One region of the Citrobacter europaeus genome, then DNA from elsewhere that is predicted to be linked to it. Evidence: predicted binding sites of a transcription regulator. Region 1 holds the regulator's gene; each other region holds the start of a gene.
What was found. Region 1 encodes Fur, which represses iron uptake genes when iron is present. Its sites were predicted from a motif close to ATAATAATGAGAACNACTATCAA; they were not measured.

Region 1 (4,196 bases):
TTCTTTAACTACCGGAGTGACAGGCTGTGATGCGGCGGAAAATTTCAACATACGCCGTAAAATGTCGGATGCGCTCTCGCCGATATGCTTGGTGTGGCTGGCAATATAGCTATAGAGTTCATCATCAACTTCAATCGTTTTCATCTTAATCCAGTGCAGTGTTTAGCTGAATACAAGTTGTTGGGTCAACACGCGTAGTGTAAAGACAAATCCCAACAGCGGATAGCGTCAAGCCTGGTGGCGGGCAAAACTCGGAGTAACCGTAGTTGTTGCAGCCATGTGGCAGAATGGTCAACATGATACCCTAACCCGTGAGTGTGAAAAAAAGAACTTTGCCATGAAATTGAATATCCGAGCGCAATCTGCGCAAAACCTGCACAATAATTCTCCCATCGTCCTGGTTCACGGCCTGTTTGGCAGTCTGGATAACCTGGGGATCCTGGCGCGCTCCCTGGTAGCCGATCACGATATCATCCAGGTTGATATGCGAAACCATGGACTCTCCCCTCGCTCGCCTGAGATGAATTATCCGGCCATGGCGCAAGATCTGCTGGATACTCTGGACGATCGGCAGATAGATAAAGCGATCTTTATTGGTCACTCGATGGGGGGTAAAGCCGTCATGGCGTTGACCGCACTGGCCCCGGAGCGTGTCGAACGGCTGGTGGCCATCGACATCGCCCCCGTTGACTATCATGTGCGCCGTCACGATGAGATTTTTGCGGCAATCAATGCTGTAACCGATGCGCAGGCCACTTCGCGTCAGCAGGCGGCGAGCGTCATGCGTCAACATCTGCAAGAAGAAGGCGTTATCCAATTTCTGCTGAAATCATTTGTCGACGGCGAGTGGCGTTTTAACGTTCCCGTGCTGTGGGATCAATATCCCCATATCGTCGGTTGGGAGACCATTCCGCCGTGGGAGCACCCGGCGCTGTTTATCCCTGGCGGCAACTCACCGTATGTTACCGAAGCGTATCGCGAACAGCTGCTGGCGCAATTCCCGCAGGCTCGGGCGCACGTTATTGCTGGCGCGGGTCATTGGGTGCATGCAGAAAAACCGGAGGCGGTGCTGCGCGCCATCCGTCGTTATCTGGACGAGCAGGCTAACTGATTAAAAACTCAGCGTCTGCGCGCGATTACGCGCGTGGGCGTTGGCGTGTCCCCCCTGCTGATGTATTATGGCGCGCTATCCATCCGGGCAGACGCCTGGCTGATTGTTTCCCCGAAGTCACCAAGATCATGGCCAAAGAACAAACGGACCGTACGACATTAGATCTGTTCGCGCAGGAGCGTCGCCCGGGACGACCCAAAACTAATCCGCTCTCGCGTGATGAACAGTTACGTATTAACAAACGTAATCAGCTTAAACGCGATAAAGTTCGCGGGCTTAAGCGTGTCGAACTGAAACTGAACGCTGATGCCGTTGACGCTCTGAACGAGCTGGCCGAGGCGCGCAATATGAGTCGCAGTGAACTCATCGAAGAGATGCTGATGGCCCAACTCAGCGCATTGCGCGGTCAGGCTTAGTCTGAATTTCTGCTCTAAATCATAAATCGTGTAGCACAGAGTGCAGTCCTGCGTGTTTGCTGTTTCCGCATGCCTGACTGTTCTGCTATGATTGCCCTTATCCGTGGGCAATGCGCCACCACCATTTCAATAAGTTTCAAGAGGTTATTTTACTCATGGCAATCACTGGCATCTTTTTCGGCAGCGACACCGGTAACACCGAAAACATCGCAAAAATGATTCAAAAACAGCTTGGTAAAGACGTTGCCGATGTTCATGACATTGCAAAAAGCAGCAAAGAAGACCTCGAAGGGTATGACATTCTGCTACTCGGCATCCCAACCTGGTACTACGGTGAAGCGCAGTGTGACTGGGACGATTTCTTCCCAACCCTCGAAGACATTGATTTTAACGGCAAACTGGTTGCATTGTTCGGCTGCGGCGACCAGGAAGATTACGCAGAATATTTCTGCGATGCGTTAGGCACAATTCGCGACATCATCGAACCGCGCGGCGCAACCATCGTTGGTCACTGGCCGACAGCGGGTTATCACTTTGAAGCGTCCAAAGGTCTGGCTGACGACGACCACTTTGTCGGTCTGGCTATCGATGAAGATCGCCAGCCTGAACTGACCGCTGAGCGCGTAGAAAAATGGGTTAAGCAGATCTCTGAAGAGCTGCACCTCGACGAAATCATCAATGCCTGATTTCGTGCGGCGCAGATTTCCATCTGCGCCGCATCAATAGATAAAACCAATCAAAATAATTGCTACAAATTTGTAACTTTTTCGTCTGACCCTGTACAATGGCTGGATGCCAATCGGGTGTTGCACAGTGTGTTTGTCGGCGATACCACGTTTTGATTAACAATATATGCCAGAGACTTGCAGTTTTCATTTAGCCATGGCAGTTCTATAATGAATCGCATTATCTCAAGTGCAATTTCTGTCACTTCTGTTAATGAAGTGAATCGTTTAGCTACAGGACAGATTCCGCATGACTGACAACAATACCGCATTAAAGAAGGCTGGCCTGAAAGTAACGCTTCCTCGTTTAAAAATTCTGGAAGTTCTTCAGGAACCGGATAACCATCACGTCAGTGCGGAAGACTTATACAAACGCCTGATCGATATGGGTGAAGAAATTGGTCTGGCGACCGTGTATCGCGTGCTGAACCAGTTTGATGATGCCGGTATCGTGACCCGCCATAATTTTGAAGGTGGTAAATCCGTCTTCGAACTGACTCAACAGCATCATCACGATCACCTCATCTGCCTTGACTGCGGCAAAGTGGTCGAGTTCAGCGATGATTCCATCGAAGCCCGCCAGCGTGAGATTGCGGCTAAACATGGCATTCGCTTAACTAACCATAGCCTCTATCTTTACGGTCACTGCGCCGAAGGCGATTGCCGCGAAGATGAGCACGCCCACGACGGCAAATAATGTAATGCTTTCTGAAAAGCCAACCCTCCGGTTGGCTTTTTTTATGGGCGTTACCTGCCCTTTTCCCCTTCCCTCCGCTCCTGTGTTGCTTTAATGTAAAAATCAATTGCCCCTTCCGGAGAGTCGAAATGGAACTTCGCCAGCTACGCTATTTTGTGCGCATTGTAGAAACCGGCAGCATGGGTAGCGCGGCGCTCGATCTCAATATCGGGGTTTCGGCACTCAGCCAGCAAATGTCGCGTCTGGAAAACGAACTCGCTATTCGCCTGCTGCAGCGCACCTCGCGAGGCGTGACGCCGACCAGCGCCGGACTGGCTTTTTACTCCCAGGCGCAGCTGGCGCTCCGTCACGCAGACGATGCGATCCTCGCCGCACGAGAGTCCCGGCTTTCCGGGCACGTCAGCGTCGGTATGGCTCCCAGTACCGCTTCCGTTCTCGGTATGCCTTTTATTCACGCCATGCGGGAAAGCTATAGCGATGTTCGCCTGCACGTGGTGGAAAGTCTCTCTGGTAATCTGGAACGGATGATTAATACCCGCCAGATTGATCTGGCTGTGGTGTTTCAAAAAGAAAAGATCCTGCGCTGGAGTGCCAGACCGATTCTCGAAGAACGGCTGTTTTTGATTGGGACCCATGCCCTACTGGCTGATATTGCCGATGACAATATTGCGCCTGCCCAACTGGCGAGTATTCCATTGATAATGCCAAGCCCAGGCCACGGTCTGCGCGGCAGGCTGGAGGCAATTAGTCAGGAACACGCGCTGAACATTGAGATCGCTACAGAAATTGATGGTCTGGCGCTGCTGATGCGCGCCGTGCGCAGTGGCATTGGCGCCACTCTTCAACCCGGAGCGGCGATTTCCCATCTCGATAAAGAGACGCTAAGAGTGATCGGCGTCCATAATCCGATACTTAGCCGCCCCAATTTTCTGGTGAGCCTATCTGACGATGAGCTCACCCCGGCGGGCCTCGCTGCCCGCGTGGTACTGACGAAAGTGATGCATCAACTGGTAGAAGCAGGAAGCTGGCCAGGTGCCATCCTTTACAATAACTAAAGCCCTCTTTAGCGCTACGTCATAGCGCCCGCACAAGCCGCACGTATACATTTCAATTACAAATTTAACAATTAGTTAAATGGTAATGGAGTATACGATGGTTGATGTTCTGGTGATTGGCGGTGGCAATGCTGCCTTATGCGCTGCCCTTACCGCCCGGGAGCAAGGCGCTTCCGTTTTACTACTCGAAGC
Region 2 (4,196 bases), 100 kb from region 1:
GGTTCGTTATAGGTGTATGCGCCAGCGCCCGCCATATAGTTCCCGGTTACAATATCGCCCGTGGTCTGGGCATTACCTTCACGCCACAGACGTTTGTCGAAGACGTTATCCACGCCGCCGGTCAGGCTGACGTTTTTCGTCACATCCCAGGTCGCGCTCAGGCCGACGATGCTGTACGGGCTGACTTCACTCGCCGAACTACCGGTTACCGGTTTACCCTGGTAATCGTACTTCTTCGGCTGCTGTTTGCCGTACCAGGTGAAGGTGGACTGCAGCGACAAATCTTCGCGTGCCTGCCAGCTCAGAGTCGAGTTCAGCGTGTACTCAGGAATAATCGACAGGCGTTCGCCGGTCTCTTTATTTTTACTTTGCAGCATGTAAGTGATGTTGTTGGTCCAGTTAACGGTTTCGCTAACCGGCACGTTCAACGTACCTTCCAGACCCTCAACCACCGCTTTAGGAATGTTTTCCCACTGGTAGATATCGGTGTAAGTCGTCTTCCCTTTGTTGGTGATAGACGTTCTGTCGAACGGTACCGTACCTGCTTCAATTTTGTTGCGATAATCGTTGCGGAACCAGGTTACCCCAGCCAGCCAGCCGTCGCGCTTGAACTCAAGACCAATCTCTTTGTTGATACTGGTTTCGGCCTTCAGATCGTCGTTACCCATCATGTAGCAACCAATACCGGTCGCGGAACCGGTGGCGTAGCAACCCTGCCCCTTGCTGTACAGAATGTAGTTCGGGTTGAGCTGATACAGGCTTGGCGCTTTATAGGCGCGCGCGATACCCATTTTCAGTGTAAAGTCGTCACCCAGACCCTGGGACAGGTTCAGGGACGGACTCCAGTTGTCGCCGACGATGCTGTGATGGTCGAAACGCAGACCTGGCGTCAGCATCGTGCTGTCGGTCAGCTCCATGTTATTTTCAGCAAACAGAGAGAAAATCTCTGCATCTGAGTACGGGCTACGGTTAGTGCTGCTGGCCCCTGGAATATCACCGCCCATAAAGGTCTGTGAATTAGATAACATGTCTTTCATGCGCTGCTGGTTCCATTCGGTACCAAGCGTCAGATTTTGGTTAACCAGCAGATCTAACGGAATGCTGACCTCACTGTGCAGCATGACGTCACTCAGGTCGGCGTCGAGATATTTTTGTGACGCATTCGGGTCGAAAATCCCTTCAGTACCACCTGCCAGGCCTTCCGGTGTACGGGAGTTACGCGTGTGTTCGTACTGCACCCAGTTGCTGGTGGTGACGCCGTTATCCCAGCCGCCGTTCCAGGTCAGAGAGTAGTTCTGGCGGTAAAGACGGTTGGTCTCTTTCCCGTAGTTATCTTTCACCAGTTGGTTGGTGTTGGTGTTTTGGGTGTCACCCGCATACAGGTTGCCCTGGCGGCTATAGCCGGCTTCCAGTTCCAGTGACTGGAGCGGGGCGAAATCCCAGCGAACCACGCCGTTAATGTCTTTGTTGATTACCCCTTCACGACCGGCGGGTAAGGTGTTGGAGTAGGTGCCGGTACGTTCAGACTGATGGCCCTGGTTGATGTCCCACGCGTCGGCCTGAGTTTTATCGAGATTACCGTACAGACGGAAGCTGAAATCCCCGCCCAATGGGCCATTCAGGCTAAAGTTGGTCCGCTTGGTCGAACCTTCATCTTTGTGTTCCGGGGCGTTGAAATAGGTATCCCAGGAGCCGTGCCATTCATTGCTGCCTTTTTTGGTGATGATATTCACCACGCCGCCAGCCGCACCGTTGCCATAGCGTGCCGCGGCAGGACCGCGCAGCACTTCAATACGTTCGATCATTTCCGGTGGGACCCAGGCGGTATCGCCGCGGGTATCACGCTCGCCGCGCCAGCCCTGGCGTACGGAGTTACGGCTGGTAACCGGTTTTCCGTCGATCAGAATCAGGGTGTTTTCTGGCCCCATACCGCGGATATCGATCTGACGGTTGTTGCCGCGCTGTCCGCTGGTTGAGTTACCGGTCAGGTTAACGCCAGGCATGGTACGGATGATTTCCGACACATCGCGAGCGGGAGGATTCTTACGAATCTCATCAGCGGTAATGGTTGAAACGCCCGGCGCCTGCAGGTTCTGCTGGGCAGCGGTAACGACGATGGTGTCTTCATGAGAGACTGCGGCGCTATCGGTTTGATCTTCTGCCATTGCTGGCAGGGCTACCCCGTAAATCCCTAAATTGACCAATAAGGCCAGTGAATGAATCTTGTTGTTCATTGTATGTCCTGCTGTTCTTTTAGCCACGAGTTCCAATGTGCCGTGTTGCGGCATTTGGCCTGATGTCGCCCGCATCCGCGTAAACCCTCCATTCCAGAAAAAGTACGCAGCGCCAGGTCGGTTTATAAGTGGTGAAAAACTGTGCGCGCTTCCCACAGCGCGACAATACGCTATTGCAAATGCAAATAGTTATCAATAATATTATCAATATATTTCACGCTAGATCATAAAATTTCACGATAAACATGGGGTTATGGCGGTGACGACGTTAAAGATGGGAAGCGAGGCGTGGTGGCAGTCAAAAAAAGGCCCGGAGTGGGAGCGTGAAGACAACGGAAATTATCGGGTAACCTTCTGGTGGCGTGACCCGCAGGGAACGGAGAAAGAGTCAGCCATTCATCACGTTTGGGTTTATATCACCGGCGTCACCGACCACCATCAAAATGCTACCCCTCAGTCGATGCGACGCATTGATGGAACGAATATTTGGTGCTGGAGTGTTTCCCTCAGCGCCAACTGGCGTGGCAGTTACTGTTTTATTCCAACAGCGCGCAACGATATTTTTGCGCCGCAGGCGCTGGGCGAAACGCCTGACCGAACCGCGCTGCGTGAAGGCTGGCGGCAATTACTGCCTCAGGCTATTGCTGACCCCCTTAATTCGCAGAGATGGCAGGGCGGTCGTGGCCACGCGGTGTCTGCGCTGGAAATGCCTGATGCACCCGTACAACCAGGATGGGATCGACCTGAAAACCCCGATTCACCCGCAGTGTGTCTGCAATGGCGTAGCGCCAGGCTTGGTAATACGCGTCGCGTATGGGTCTTTACCACCGGTGAGGCCCAAGCGGAATCTCGTCCGCTGGCTATCCTGCTGGACGGACAGTTTTGGGCGCAGAGTATGCCGGTCTGGCCTGCGCTAACTTCACTTACGCATCGTGGGCACCTTCCTCCTGCCGTTTATCTCCTGATTGATGCCATCGACACGGCTCACCGTAGCCGCGAACTGCCGTGTAACGCGGATTTTTGGTTGGCGGTACAAGAGGAGCTGTTGCCGCTGGTGAAGACGACAACCGCGTTCAGTGATGACCCGCAGCGCACGGTGGTCGCCGGACAAAGTTTTGGCGGATTGTCATCGCTGTATGCCGGGCTAAACTGGCCCGCGCGCTTTGGCTGCGTGCTCAGCCAGTCGGGCTCTTACTGGTGGCCGCATCGCGGTGGTCATCAGGATGGGACGATCGTTGAGCAACTGAAGAGCGGGAAGGTCAGTGCTCAGGGGCTGCGTATTGTCCTGGAAGCCGGGATCCGCGAGCCCATTATTTTTCGCGCTAATCAGGCGCTATATGCCCAGTTACCCTCTGCACCACAGTCTATTTTCTGGCGTCAGGTTGATGGCGGACACGATGCGCTTTGCTGGCGCGGCGGTTTGATGCAAGGGCTGATAACGCTCTGGCAACCGCTTACCGACACGATTTAACCGGACGACGTTCCACGACAGGAGTTGAGTATGGAATTCAGTAACCCCTTCGATAATCCGCAGGGCCAGTTTTACATTCTGCAAAATCCCCAACGTCAGTTTAGCCTTTGGCCGCGACAATGCTCACTTCCTGCTGGTTGGACGGTCGCGTGCGAACCCCAATCCCAGGAAGCCTGCCAGCAATGGCTGGATGCAAACTGGACCACGCTGACGCCAGCAAATTACGTCGATGTGCAGGAGGCTCCATGACTCAGCGTTTACCATTAGTCGCGGCTCAGCCGGGGATCTGGATGGCGGAAAAACTCTCCACATTGCCCTCGGCATGGAGCGTGGCGCACTACGTAGAATTAACCGGCGAACTGGACGCGCCGTTGCTGGCAAAAGCGGTTGTGGCGGGTCTGGAGCAGGCAGATACCCTACGGATGCGGTTTAGCGAAGATAACGGCGAGGTCTGGCAATGGGTAGACCCCGCGCTCGCCTTTGCGCAACCC
Region 3 (4,196 bases), 520 kb from region 1:
ATTAAAGAGTCGGTGAAAACACCGCGTCAGGAGTGCCGGAACGTGACGGTCACGCACCGTAAGCCGGTACAGGATGAAAACCGTATCGCGGGTTCCGTACTGGGTGCCGTTGCGGGTGGCGTTATTGGCCATCAGTTTGGCGGCGGACGTGGTAAAGATATTGCCACCGTGGCCGGTGCTTTAGGCGGCGGCTATGCCGGTAACCAGATTCAGGGTTCGATGCAGGAAAATGATACTTACACCACTACGCAACAGCGCTGTAAAACGGTGTATGACAAATCTGAAAAAATGCTGGGCTACGACGTGACGTACAAAATTGGCGATCAGCAGGGGAAAATCCGCATGGATAAGGACCCCGGCGCGCAAATTCCGTTGGATAACAACGGACAGTTGGTACTGAATAACAAAGCGTAAAATAGCATTATTCTGAACATTAGCCCCCCATTCGCTCAGGCTGGGGGGCTTTTTTTATCAGAAGGTTAAGGCATAGTTCAGACCAAAGGTGCGGCCCCGGCCCTTGTATTCATACAGTGAGGGGCTACCGTAGGTTGGGCTGTACAGCAGTGGCGCACGTTGTCCCCACAGCGTGGTGTACTCTTCATTCAGCAGGTTTTCCACGCTGAAGGTCAGCTTACCCAACGGGAGCTGATAGCTGCCGATAAAGTCCATGGTGTTATAGCCATCCAGCTTGTTACCGCTGGCATCGGTCAGATCAAATGTTTGCTGGCTCTGTATGCGTAATGCCCACGGTTCAGGCGCCCAGCCGACCCATGCGGTTGCTTTGGACGGAGAGGCCAGAGTGACATCCCATTTCTGCCATTTACCGTTCTGTTTCACTTCCGATTTAATGACATTAAAGTTGCCGCCCAGACTCCAGTCCGTATCCGCAATGAAATAATCCACCGCACCTTCCAGACCATAAATCCGGCGATCGTCGGGCTGAACGTTAATGGTCATATCACTGCGATTGATAACGATCGATTTATCCGAAGTTGAGTAATAAGCGGCCAGTTGCGTGCGCAGACTATCGCCGGTGTAACGCCATCCCAGTTCGTACGAGTTTACTTTAATCCCTTCCAGGCGTGAATCCGCCACGTTGACGCTGCGCTGAAGCTGATAATGATCGCCAACCAGCGAATAGGTGCCGTTCCCGTAATATTTCCCTGGATCCGGAAGCTCCACGCCCTGAGAGAAGTTAAACCACGTTTGCTGACGGTCGGTCAGGTGGGCGAGGATACCGGCGTTGAACAGGAAATTATCGTAATCGGTTTTGCCGCCCGGAATGGTATCGGCAGAGTTCGCAAGCCCGGTCGCGATTCCCTGCTGTTGAGCATAGCCCACGAAATCATCAACCCTGTTTTCGGTCCATTGATAGCGTACGCCGCCGCTGAGGGTAAAGATGTCGTTAATGTCATAGCTGTTTTGCAGGAAAGGCGCGAAGTTGGTGATGCTATAACCGGGATAACGCCCGGTGGTATAAGCGGTGCGGTTATCCATGCCGCCGGAGGGCAAGGACCAGGCCAGATCGAAGAATTTCTGATTAGAATCGAAGGTCTCGTGATCGGCATCGATACCCCACGTCAGCTCCCAGTTATCCATCAACTGGCTGTTGAGGGTAATTTGGGCGCCAAACTGGTCTGTGTCCTGCTGTGATGCGGAGAAGCTGGTAACCTTACCTTTGCTGAGCGTCGGGAAAGGATAGAATTTCAGGGATTCGTCGCGGTAATAGATTTGGCTGACCAGGTTCTGGCCGAAAAAATCCGCATCTGAATATTGCAGGCTGATCAGATGACGTTCGGTGCCGGGAATACGATCGGAATTCAGTCCGCTGCTGGTATACGCTTTACCGTTTCCGGTCACGGCTGACATATTCTCGCCGAGATCCAGCCCGTAATCGTCATCCCCCTGGCTCTTATAATATTGCGTAACCAGTTGCAACTGACGGTTGTCGTCAAGTTCAATCGTTCCGGTACCCATCACGTCCAGACGATCGGAGTGCTGCAGGCCGGTTTGGGTGTTATCCAGCATCAGAGCATCGTGATTACCGTCATACCAGCCACCAAACCGTTGATACGCGACGGACATGCGCCCGGAAGCACGATCGGTTCCTCCGCTCACCGCCGCGGCAACGCGTTCATCATGATCGTTACTGTTGTTGAAGCCGCTTTTACTCGCAAGTTCGAGTTCTACTTCACGCTCCGGCTGACCTTTTTTGGTGACGATGTTGATTAATCCACCGGTACTGCCGCCACCATAAAGTGAGGTTGCGCCAGAGATGACTTCAATATGCGCAATGTTAAATGGGTCAATGGAGTCAAGCTGACGACTGTCGGTTCGCGAGGAGTTCAGACGAACGCCGTCAATGAGTACGACGATGGCGCGACCGCGCATATTCATGCCGTAGTTTGTGCGTCCCTGGCTACTGACATCGATTCCTGGGATTAACTGAGCAAGAACATCCTTGAACTCTTTACCACCCTGAACCTGTTGTTCAATCTCGCTTCCTTCAATAACCCAGGTGGTTTGTGCCATTTCTGCCACGGTACGTTGGCTACGGTTGGCGCTGACAATGAGGTTATCTTCCTCAGCCGCAATGGCCGGGAGGGTTAAAGATAACAGGAGAGGATTGAGCACCCAGAGACGGTTATGCATTTGTATTCCTTTTAAAAAAGAGTCGATCTGTTTTTGTTATGGCGGTAAAGAAACCGATGGTTACATTGTGAAACAGGCGTTAAAACAAATGCGAATATTGCTGATAATAATTGTTGTTATCAATATGTTTTACAAAAAATGATCAGATAAGATGATGAAAACAATAGGGAATGTAGGGGTAATGCGCGGAGTTTTAACCGGGGGCTGTATCAGCTCCCGGTCATGTCAATACAGCGGGGAAAAGCGGGAAAGGCTTAGGCTTTGATGAGCTCGGGCCAAAGCCGCAGGGTTGTATGTGAGATCTGCATCAGTTTTTCAAATGTTGCACCTTCACGGGCGCTGATCGACATACCCTGTAAAATACAGTTCAGGTATTCGGCCAGTTTTTGCACGTCGCAATGGACCGGGATTTCGCCTCGCTGCTGGCGCTGGTGAAGAAACTGGGTAAGCGTCTGTTCTTGCATTGCATGGCGGGATTTCACCGTGTGCGCAATATCGCGGGAAGAGGCTGCCAGCGTCGCAGAAGTGTTAATCATGAAACATCCCGCCGGGGTGTCCTTGCTGGTGAAACAGGTCGCTATGGCGGTGAAATAGTCTTCCAGTGCGGACTCCAGACTTTTTTCTTCGCAAAACAGCTGGGCTTCGTGTTTCGCCGCAAAGCGGGTGATGTAGCGGTCCAGCACGGCACGAAACAACCCTTCTTTATTGGTGAACTCTGCATACAGCGTGGGCGCTTTTGCGCCGGTAGCTTCCACGAGATCGGCGAGCGAGGTCGCTTCATATCCGTGCTGCCAGAAGAGTGTCATGGCCTTATCAAGCGCGGCTTCCCTGTCGAACACTTTTGGTCGGCCACGGCTTTTTTTAGCACAACCTGTCGTTTCAGTTGTCATGGCGCCGATGTACCTTTGTTAGGTTTATTGAATAGCCATTATAAAAATATTCGACTGCACACTCCAGCGGATTAACGATAAAAATAATATATAGCTATTAGTATGAAAAATAAGGCCTTTGTGTTTTATTTAACGATCATTATAAAAAAATGTTGACGTGTGACCTGGATCACATCTATGATTTACCTATCGATCGTTAAGTTAATCTTTTCGACACCCATTCATCTGCAAAAGGTCACTATCATGAAAAACGTAAAAACTCTGTTTGTTGCTGCTGTTTTTAGCTCACTGTCATTTGCAAGCTTTGCCGCCGTTGAAGTTCAGGCCACACCTGCTGGTCAAGAGAAAGTCGGTACTATTTCTGCGAATGCGGGGACTAACTTAGGTTCTCTGGAAGATCAGCTGGCGCAGAAAGCGGATGAGATGGGAGCGAAGTCTTTCCGTATAACTTCCGTTACCGGTCCTAACACCCTTCACGGGACTGCAGTTATCTACAAATAAGATTTAACCCATCGCAATGCCACTGCGAGTTAAATAAAAAACCCCCGCGGAATAAAATCCAGCGGGGGTTTTTTTATGCGCAGAGTTTACATCGGTTGTTGGGCAACGTCGTGATGACGGGTCACATCGACCGGCATTCCTGAGCGAATTTCC
Region 4 (4,196 bases), 1.4 Mb from region 1:
AGGCGAGTTTTTCCAGCACCTCACCATGATGCCCCAGGCCAATGCTGCAATGATGAGCGGGGCCGCCCATGCACCACTGCGTGGTGAACTCGCGAGCCGATAATGGGAAGCGATAGCGGCTGTTGGTGTTGCCGATATCCAGGACTTCACCTGCCACCGCTTCACCTTCGGCATACTGTAAACGCACCCCATTTTCAGCATCTTCAATTACCGAAAGAAAGGTTACCGGGCCAGCTTTCACGGTCATCTGAATAGACACACCTTTACCGGGTTTGCCATGATAAACCGGCAACGGCACCAGATTTACCGGACCATCCGCCATCAACGGGTGTGCCGGACCATCATGTCCCCATAAAACAACATCATCGGTAAATTCAATACCATAGGGTTCTGAAAATGATCCGCCAGCGCCCAGAAGTTGCTGAATTTTCATCGCCAGCACATTTTTGATTTCATATTCTCCCGCTACGGGAATACCACGGTGGGTGAGCAGCGTGTTGCCGAGAATAATTGAGGTGATGATGTTCTCGTAAGCGTTACCGTTACGACCTTCATAGTAATAAGCGAGTGCACCGAGTTTATTCTGGGCAATCAGTTTATCCATGGCGCAGGCAGTGGTGATTGCCCGGCCAAGCTCTGCAGGTTCGCATGTCGCATCCAACTGAAGCACACGATGCATTTCCTGTTGTTTGGTGTTGAAGTCTGCCTCGCTGACCTGTTCGCGATATTCCGCCAGCTCACACATCTCCAGTGGCTTAAAGCGGACGCCCATTTTGGCGGACAAATTCGTCATATTGCTGTAAACGTCCACCATGCCGTCATAATAGTGTCCGAGGACGCCGACCTGGCAACTTGCCAGCATTTGACAAGCGTTAAGGGCTTGCAGCCACTGCGAAGTTTGTTGCCAGACGTACTCATCGCCCTGTAATGCACCAACGATCAATTGAAAGCGGATATTCGCACGGTTAAACACGTTTGCCAGTTCGGGGGCGCTGCAGGCCTGACAGTGCGCCAGCCACTCTCCAGTTCGCCCGCCCCGATCGGGGATTTGACGGATAGTTGAATAGGGCAGCCCTGGCTCTGGCTGTAGGGCCAGAATAATGACCGGTTTATTGATACTCTGCACAAGGGGTAGCACCGTTGAGCTGAGCGCGTAGGTGCTGATGTAAAGGCAGACTGCATCGACTGGTTGTTGCTGCAACCGTTTGATAAGGGCATCGGCTTTATCGACGTTATCAATCAGGCCGCCATTAATGACGGTGGCTTGTTGCGCCGTCAGACGCTCATCAATTGTTTGCAGGTAGCCCTGAAGACGTGATTCCAGGCCTGTAAACTGGGGCCAGTATGTGTCGAGACCGATACCGAAAAGGGCGATATTGACAGACATAGCAAGATTTCCTTGTGAGATAATTCGCAAACTATCTCGTGCTTTATCTCCCATGTCCTTCATGTCGCTGCCTGTTTTCTACCCAGGTTGGCAAAATTCGCCTGATTTTCCTAATGATGCTCACACTTTTACCGCATAATAACCATGTAAAGAGTACGGCATTGATAATCATTTTCAATATCATTTAATTAACTATAATGACCCAACTGCTTACGCGGCGTTAACACTGGCCGCCCGACAATACTGGAGATGATTATGAGTTATACACTGCCATCCCTGCCGTACGCTTATGATGCCCTTGAACCGCACTTCGATAAGCAGACGATGGAAATCCACCATACCAAACACCACCAGGCTTACGTAAACAACGCGAACGCTGCGCTGGAGAGCCTGCCTGAATTCGCTAGCCTGTCTGCTGAAGAACTGATCGCTAAACTGGATCAACTGCCAGCAGACAAGAAAACCGTTCTGCGCAATAACGCGGGCGGCCACGCTAACCACAGCCTGTTCTGGAAAGGTCTGAAAACCGGTACTACGCTGCAGGGCGATCTGAAAGCGGCTATCGAACGTGACTTCGGTTCCGTCGACAACTTCAAAGCTGAATTTGAAAAAGCTGCGGCAACCCGTTTTGGCTCCGGCTGGGCGTGGCTGGTTCTGAAAGGTGACAAGCTGGCTGTTGTTTCCACCGCTAACCAGGATTCCCCGCTGATGGGTGAAGCTATCTCTGGCGCTTCCGGCTTCCCGATCGTGGGCCTGGACGTTTGGGAACACGCTTACTACCTGAAATTCCAGAACCGTCGCCCGGACTACATCAAAGAGTTCTGGAACGTGGTGAACTGGGACGAAGCTGCCGCGCGTTTCGCAGCGAAAAAATAAGTTCTACGCATTAACGAAACCCCTACAGGCGATGCTTGTGGGGGTTTTTTTGTGATCAAACTCAATATAAAAACGATGATCCACTTAAATTGAAACAAGGTTTTATTATGCGAGTGGGATCACTTTTATAGTCTCTATGAATGTCTATCTTCTTTCCATCAAGACGGGCGCATCTCAAAAGCAAGATGCAATCGCCCATAAAAATTGCCCCATTTTTATGTCTACAGGTGATGGAAATGCAGATCAAACGAACGATAGAGAAAATCCCAGGCGGTATGATGCTGGTGCCGCTTTTCCTGGGCGCGTTGTGTCACACCTTTTCCCCCGGCGCCGGGAAATATTTCGGCTCCTTTACCAACGGTATGATCACCGGTACGGTACCTATCCTGGCAGTCTGGTTCTTTTGCATGGGGGCGTCGATTAAGCTAAGCGCTACCGGCACCGTGCTACGTAAATCAGGCACGTTGGTCATCACCAAGATTCTGGTGGCATGGGTGGTCGCGGCGATTGCTTCACGTATTCTGCCGGAACATGGTGTGGAGGTCGGATTCTTCGCCGGGCTGTCTACGCTGGCGCTGGTGGCCGCTATGGATATGACCAACGGCGGGCTGTATGCCTCGATTATGCAGCAGTACGGCACCAAAGAAGAGGCCGGAGCGTTTGTCCTGATGTCGCTGGAGTCTGGCCCGCTGATGACGATGGTGATTTTGGGAACCGCCGGGATCGCGTCGTTTGAACCGCACGTGTTTGTGGGGGCTGTATTACCGTTTCTGATTGGCTTTGCGTTGGGGAATCTGGACCCCGAGTTGCGCGAGTTCTTCAGCAAAGCGGTGCAGACGCTGATCCCTTTCTTTGCTTTCGCATTGGGTAACACCATTGATTTAAGCGTGATTGCGCAAACCGGAGTACTGGGTATTCTGCTGGGTGTCGCGGTGATTATCATCACCGGTATTCCCTTGATTATCGCCGATAAACTGATTGGTGGCGGTGATGGTACGGCGGGGATTGCGGCCTCCAGCTCAGCGGGTGCGGCGGTCGCCACGCCGGTGCTGATTGCGGAAATGGTTCCGGCATTTAAACCGATGGCGCCAGCAGCGACTTCCCTCGTTGCCACGTCAGTGATTGTGACCTCCATTCTGGTGCCGATTATCACGTCTATCTGGTCGAAAAGAGTTAAAGCCAGGGCGGCGGAAATTGATATTCGTGGTACCGTGAAATAAATCTCTTAAGCCGGATGGTCTGCGCCATCCGGCTTAACGAGTTAACCTTCTACGATAAATACTTCATCAATTGTCCGACATTCGCTCTCGTTCAACTCTCCGCCAGCATTACGTGACACGCCGGTGCAATAGCCAAACTTACGCGATACCACGGTTTTGATGGTGGTGACAAAATCTTCGCCAATGGCGTAGATGGACATGTAGGTGCCAATTTGGTCCTGAATATCGCGAAGCGCTGCCAGGTCGCCCTGCTTAAACGCTTCCCGCGCGCTGACAAACAGTTCCGGCATGACGTTGTTTAATCCTGAAATAATCCCCGCACCGCCTGCCAGCAGGTTAGGAATGTAGTATTCGTCATAGCCGGACAGCACGGCAAAATCCTCACGCACGGCGCGGGTAGTCTGAATCATACTGCGGGTATGGGACTGACAGTCGACGGTATCTTTAATGCCTGCGAAGTTGGGAAATTCATCGACGAGGGTGGCAACCAGTTCGGGGGTTAAATCGCAGCCGGTACGTGCCGGAAAGTTATAGGCAAACCATTTACCGCTGAGTTTCTGTCCCAACTGACGGAAGTAGCTCAGCAGCTGTTTTGCCGTTTGCCCATAGTAGTAAGGTGGGAGGATCATCACAGCGTCGTAACCGGCGCGATACGCTTCCTGCGCCATCAACAGCACATCATTCTGGCAGGTGGATGAGACGTTGGCGACCAT

Region 2: fes (enterochelin esterase) is a predicted target of Fur. The motif match lies at 2,414-2,436, and genes of this name have one in related genera.
Region 3: WHR59_RS14320 (TonB-dependent siderophore receptor) is a predicted target of Fur. The motif match lies at 2,756-2,778, and genes of this name have one in related genera.
Region 4: sodA (superoxide dismutase [Mn]) is a predicted target of Fur. The motif match lies at 1,549-1,571, and genes of this name have one in related genera.

Annotation. Positions count from the first base shown of each region.
Region 1 is NZ_CP148084.1:3,544,100-3,548,295, forward strand. Features, by position in the region: gene seqA (replication initiation negative regulator SeqA) at 1-144, opposite strand, end outside; gene ybfF (esterase) at 338-1,111, shown strand; gene ybfE (LexA regulated protein) at 1,240-1,527, shown strand; gene fldA (flavodoxin FldA) at 1,683-2,213, shown strand; gene WHR59_RS16785 (ryhB-regulated fur leader peptide) at 2,424-2,510, shown strand; gene fur (ferric iron uptake transcriptional regulator) at 2,503-2,949, shown strand; gene tcuR (tricarballylate utilization LysR family transcriptional regulator TcuR) at 3,078-4,004, shown strand; gene tcuA (FAD-dependent tricarballylate dehydrogenase TcuA) at 4,102-4,196, shown strand, end outside.
Region 2 is NZ_CP148084.1:3,645,638-3,649,833, reverse strand. Features, by position in the region: gene WHR59_RS17265 (TonB-dependent siderophore receptor) at 1-2,234, opposite strand, end outside; gene fes (enterochelin esterase) at 2,488-3,705, shown strand; gene WHR59_RS17255 (MbtH family protein) at 3,736-3,954, shown strand; gene entF (enterobactin non-ribosomal peptide synthetase EntF) at 3,951-4,196, shown strand, end outside.
Region 3 is NZ_CP148084.1:3,019,349-3,023,544, reverse strand. Features, by position in the region: gene WHR59_RS14325 (glycine zipper 2TM domain-containing protein) at 1-414, shown strand, start outside; gene WHR59_RS14320 (TonB-dependent siderophore receptor) at 472-2,652, opposite strand; gene comR (TetR family copper-responsive transcriptional repressor ComR) at 2,907-3,542, opposite strand; gene bhsA (multiple stress resistance protein BhsA) at 3,786-4,043, shown strand; gene ldtC (L,D-transpeptidase LdtC) at 4,130-4,196, opposite strand, start outside.
Region 4 is NZ_CP148084.1:4,915,736-4,919,931, reverse strand. Features, by position in the region: gene WHR59_RS23020 (L-fucose/L-arabinose isomerase family protein) at 1-1,387, opposite strand, end outside; gene sodA (superoxide dismutase [Mn]) at 1,643-2,263, shown strand; gene kdgT (2-keto-3-deoxygluconate transporter) at 2,500-3,483, shown strand; gene WHR59_RS23005 (dihydrodipicolinate synthase family protein) at 3,525-4,196, opposite strand, start outside.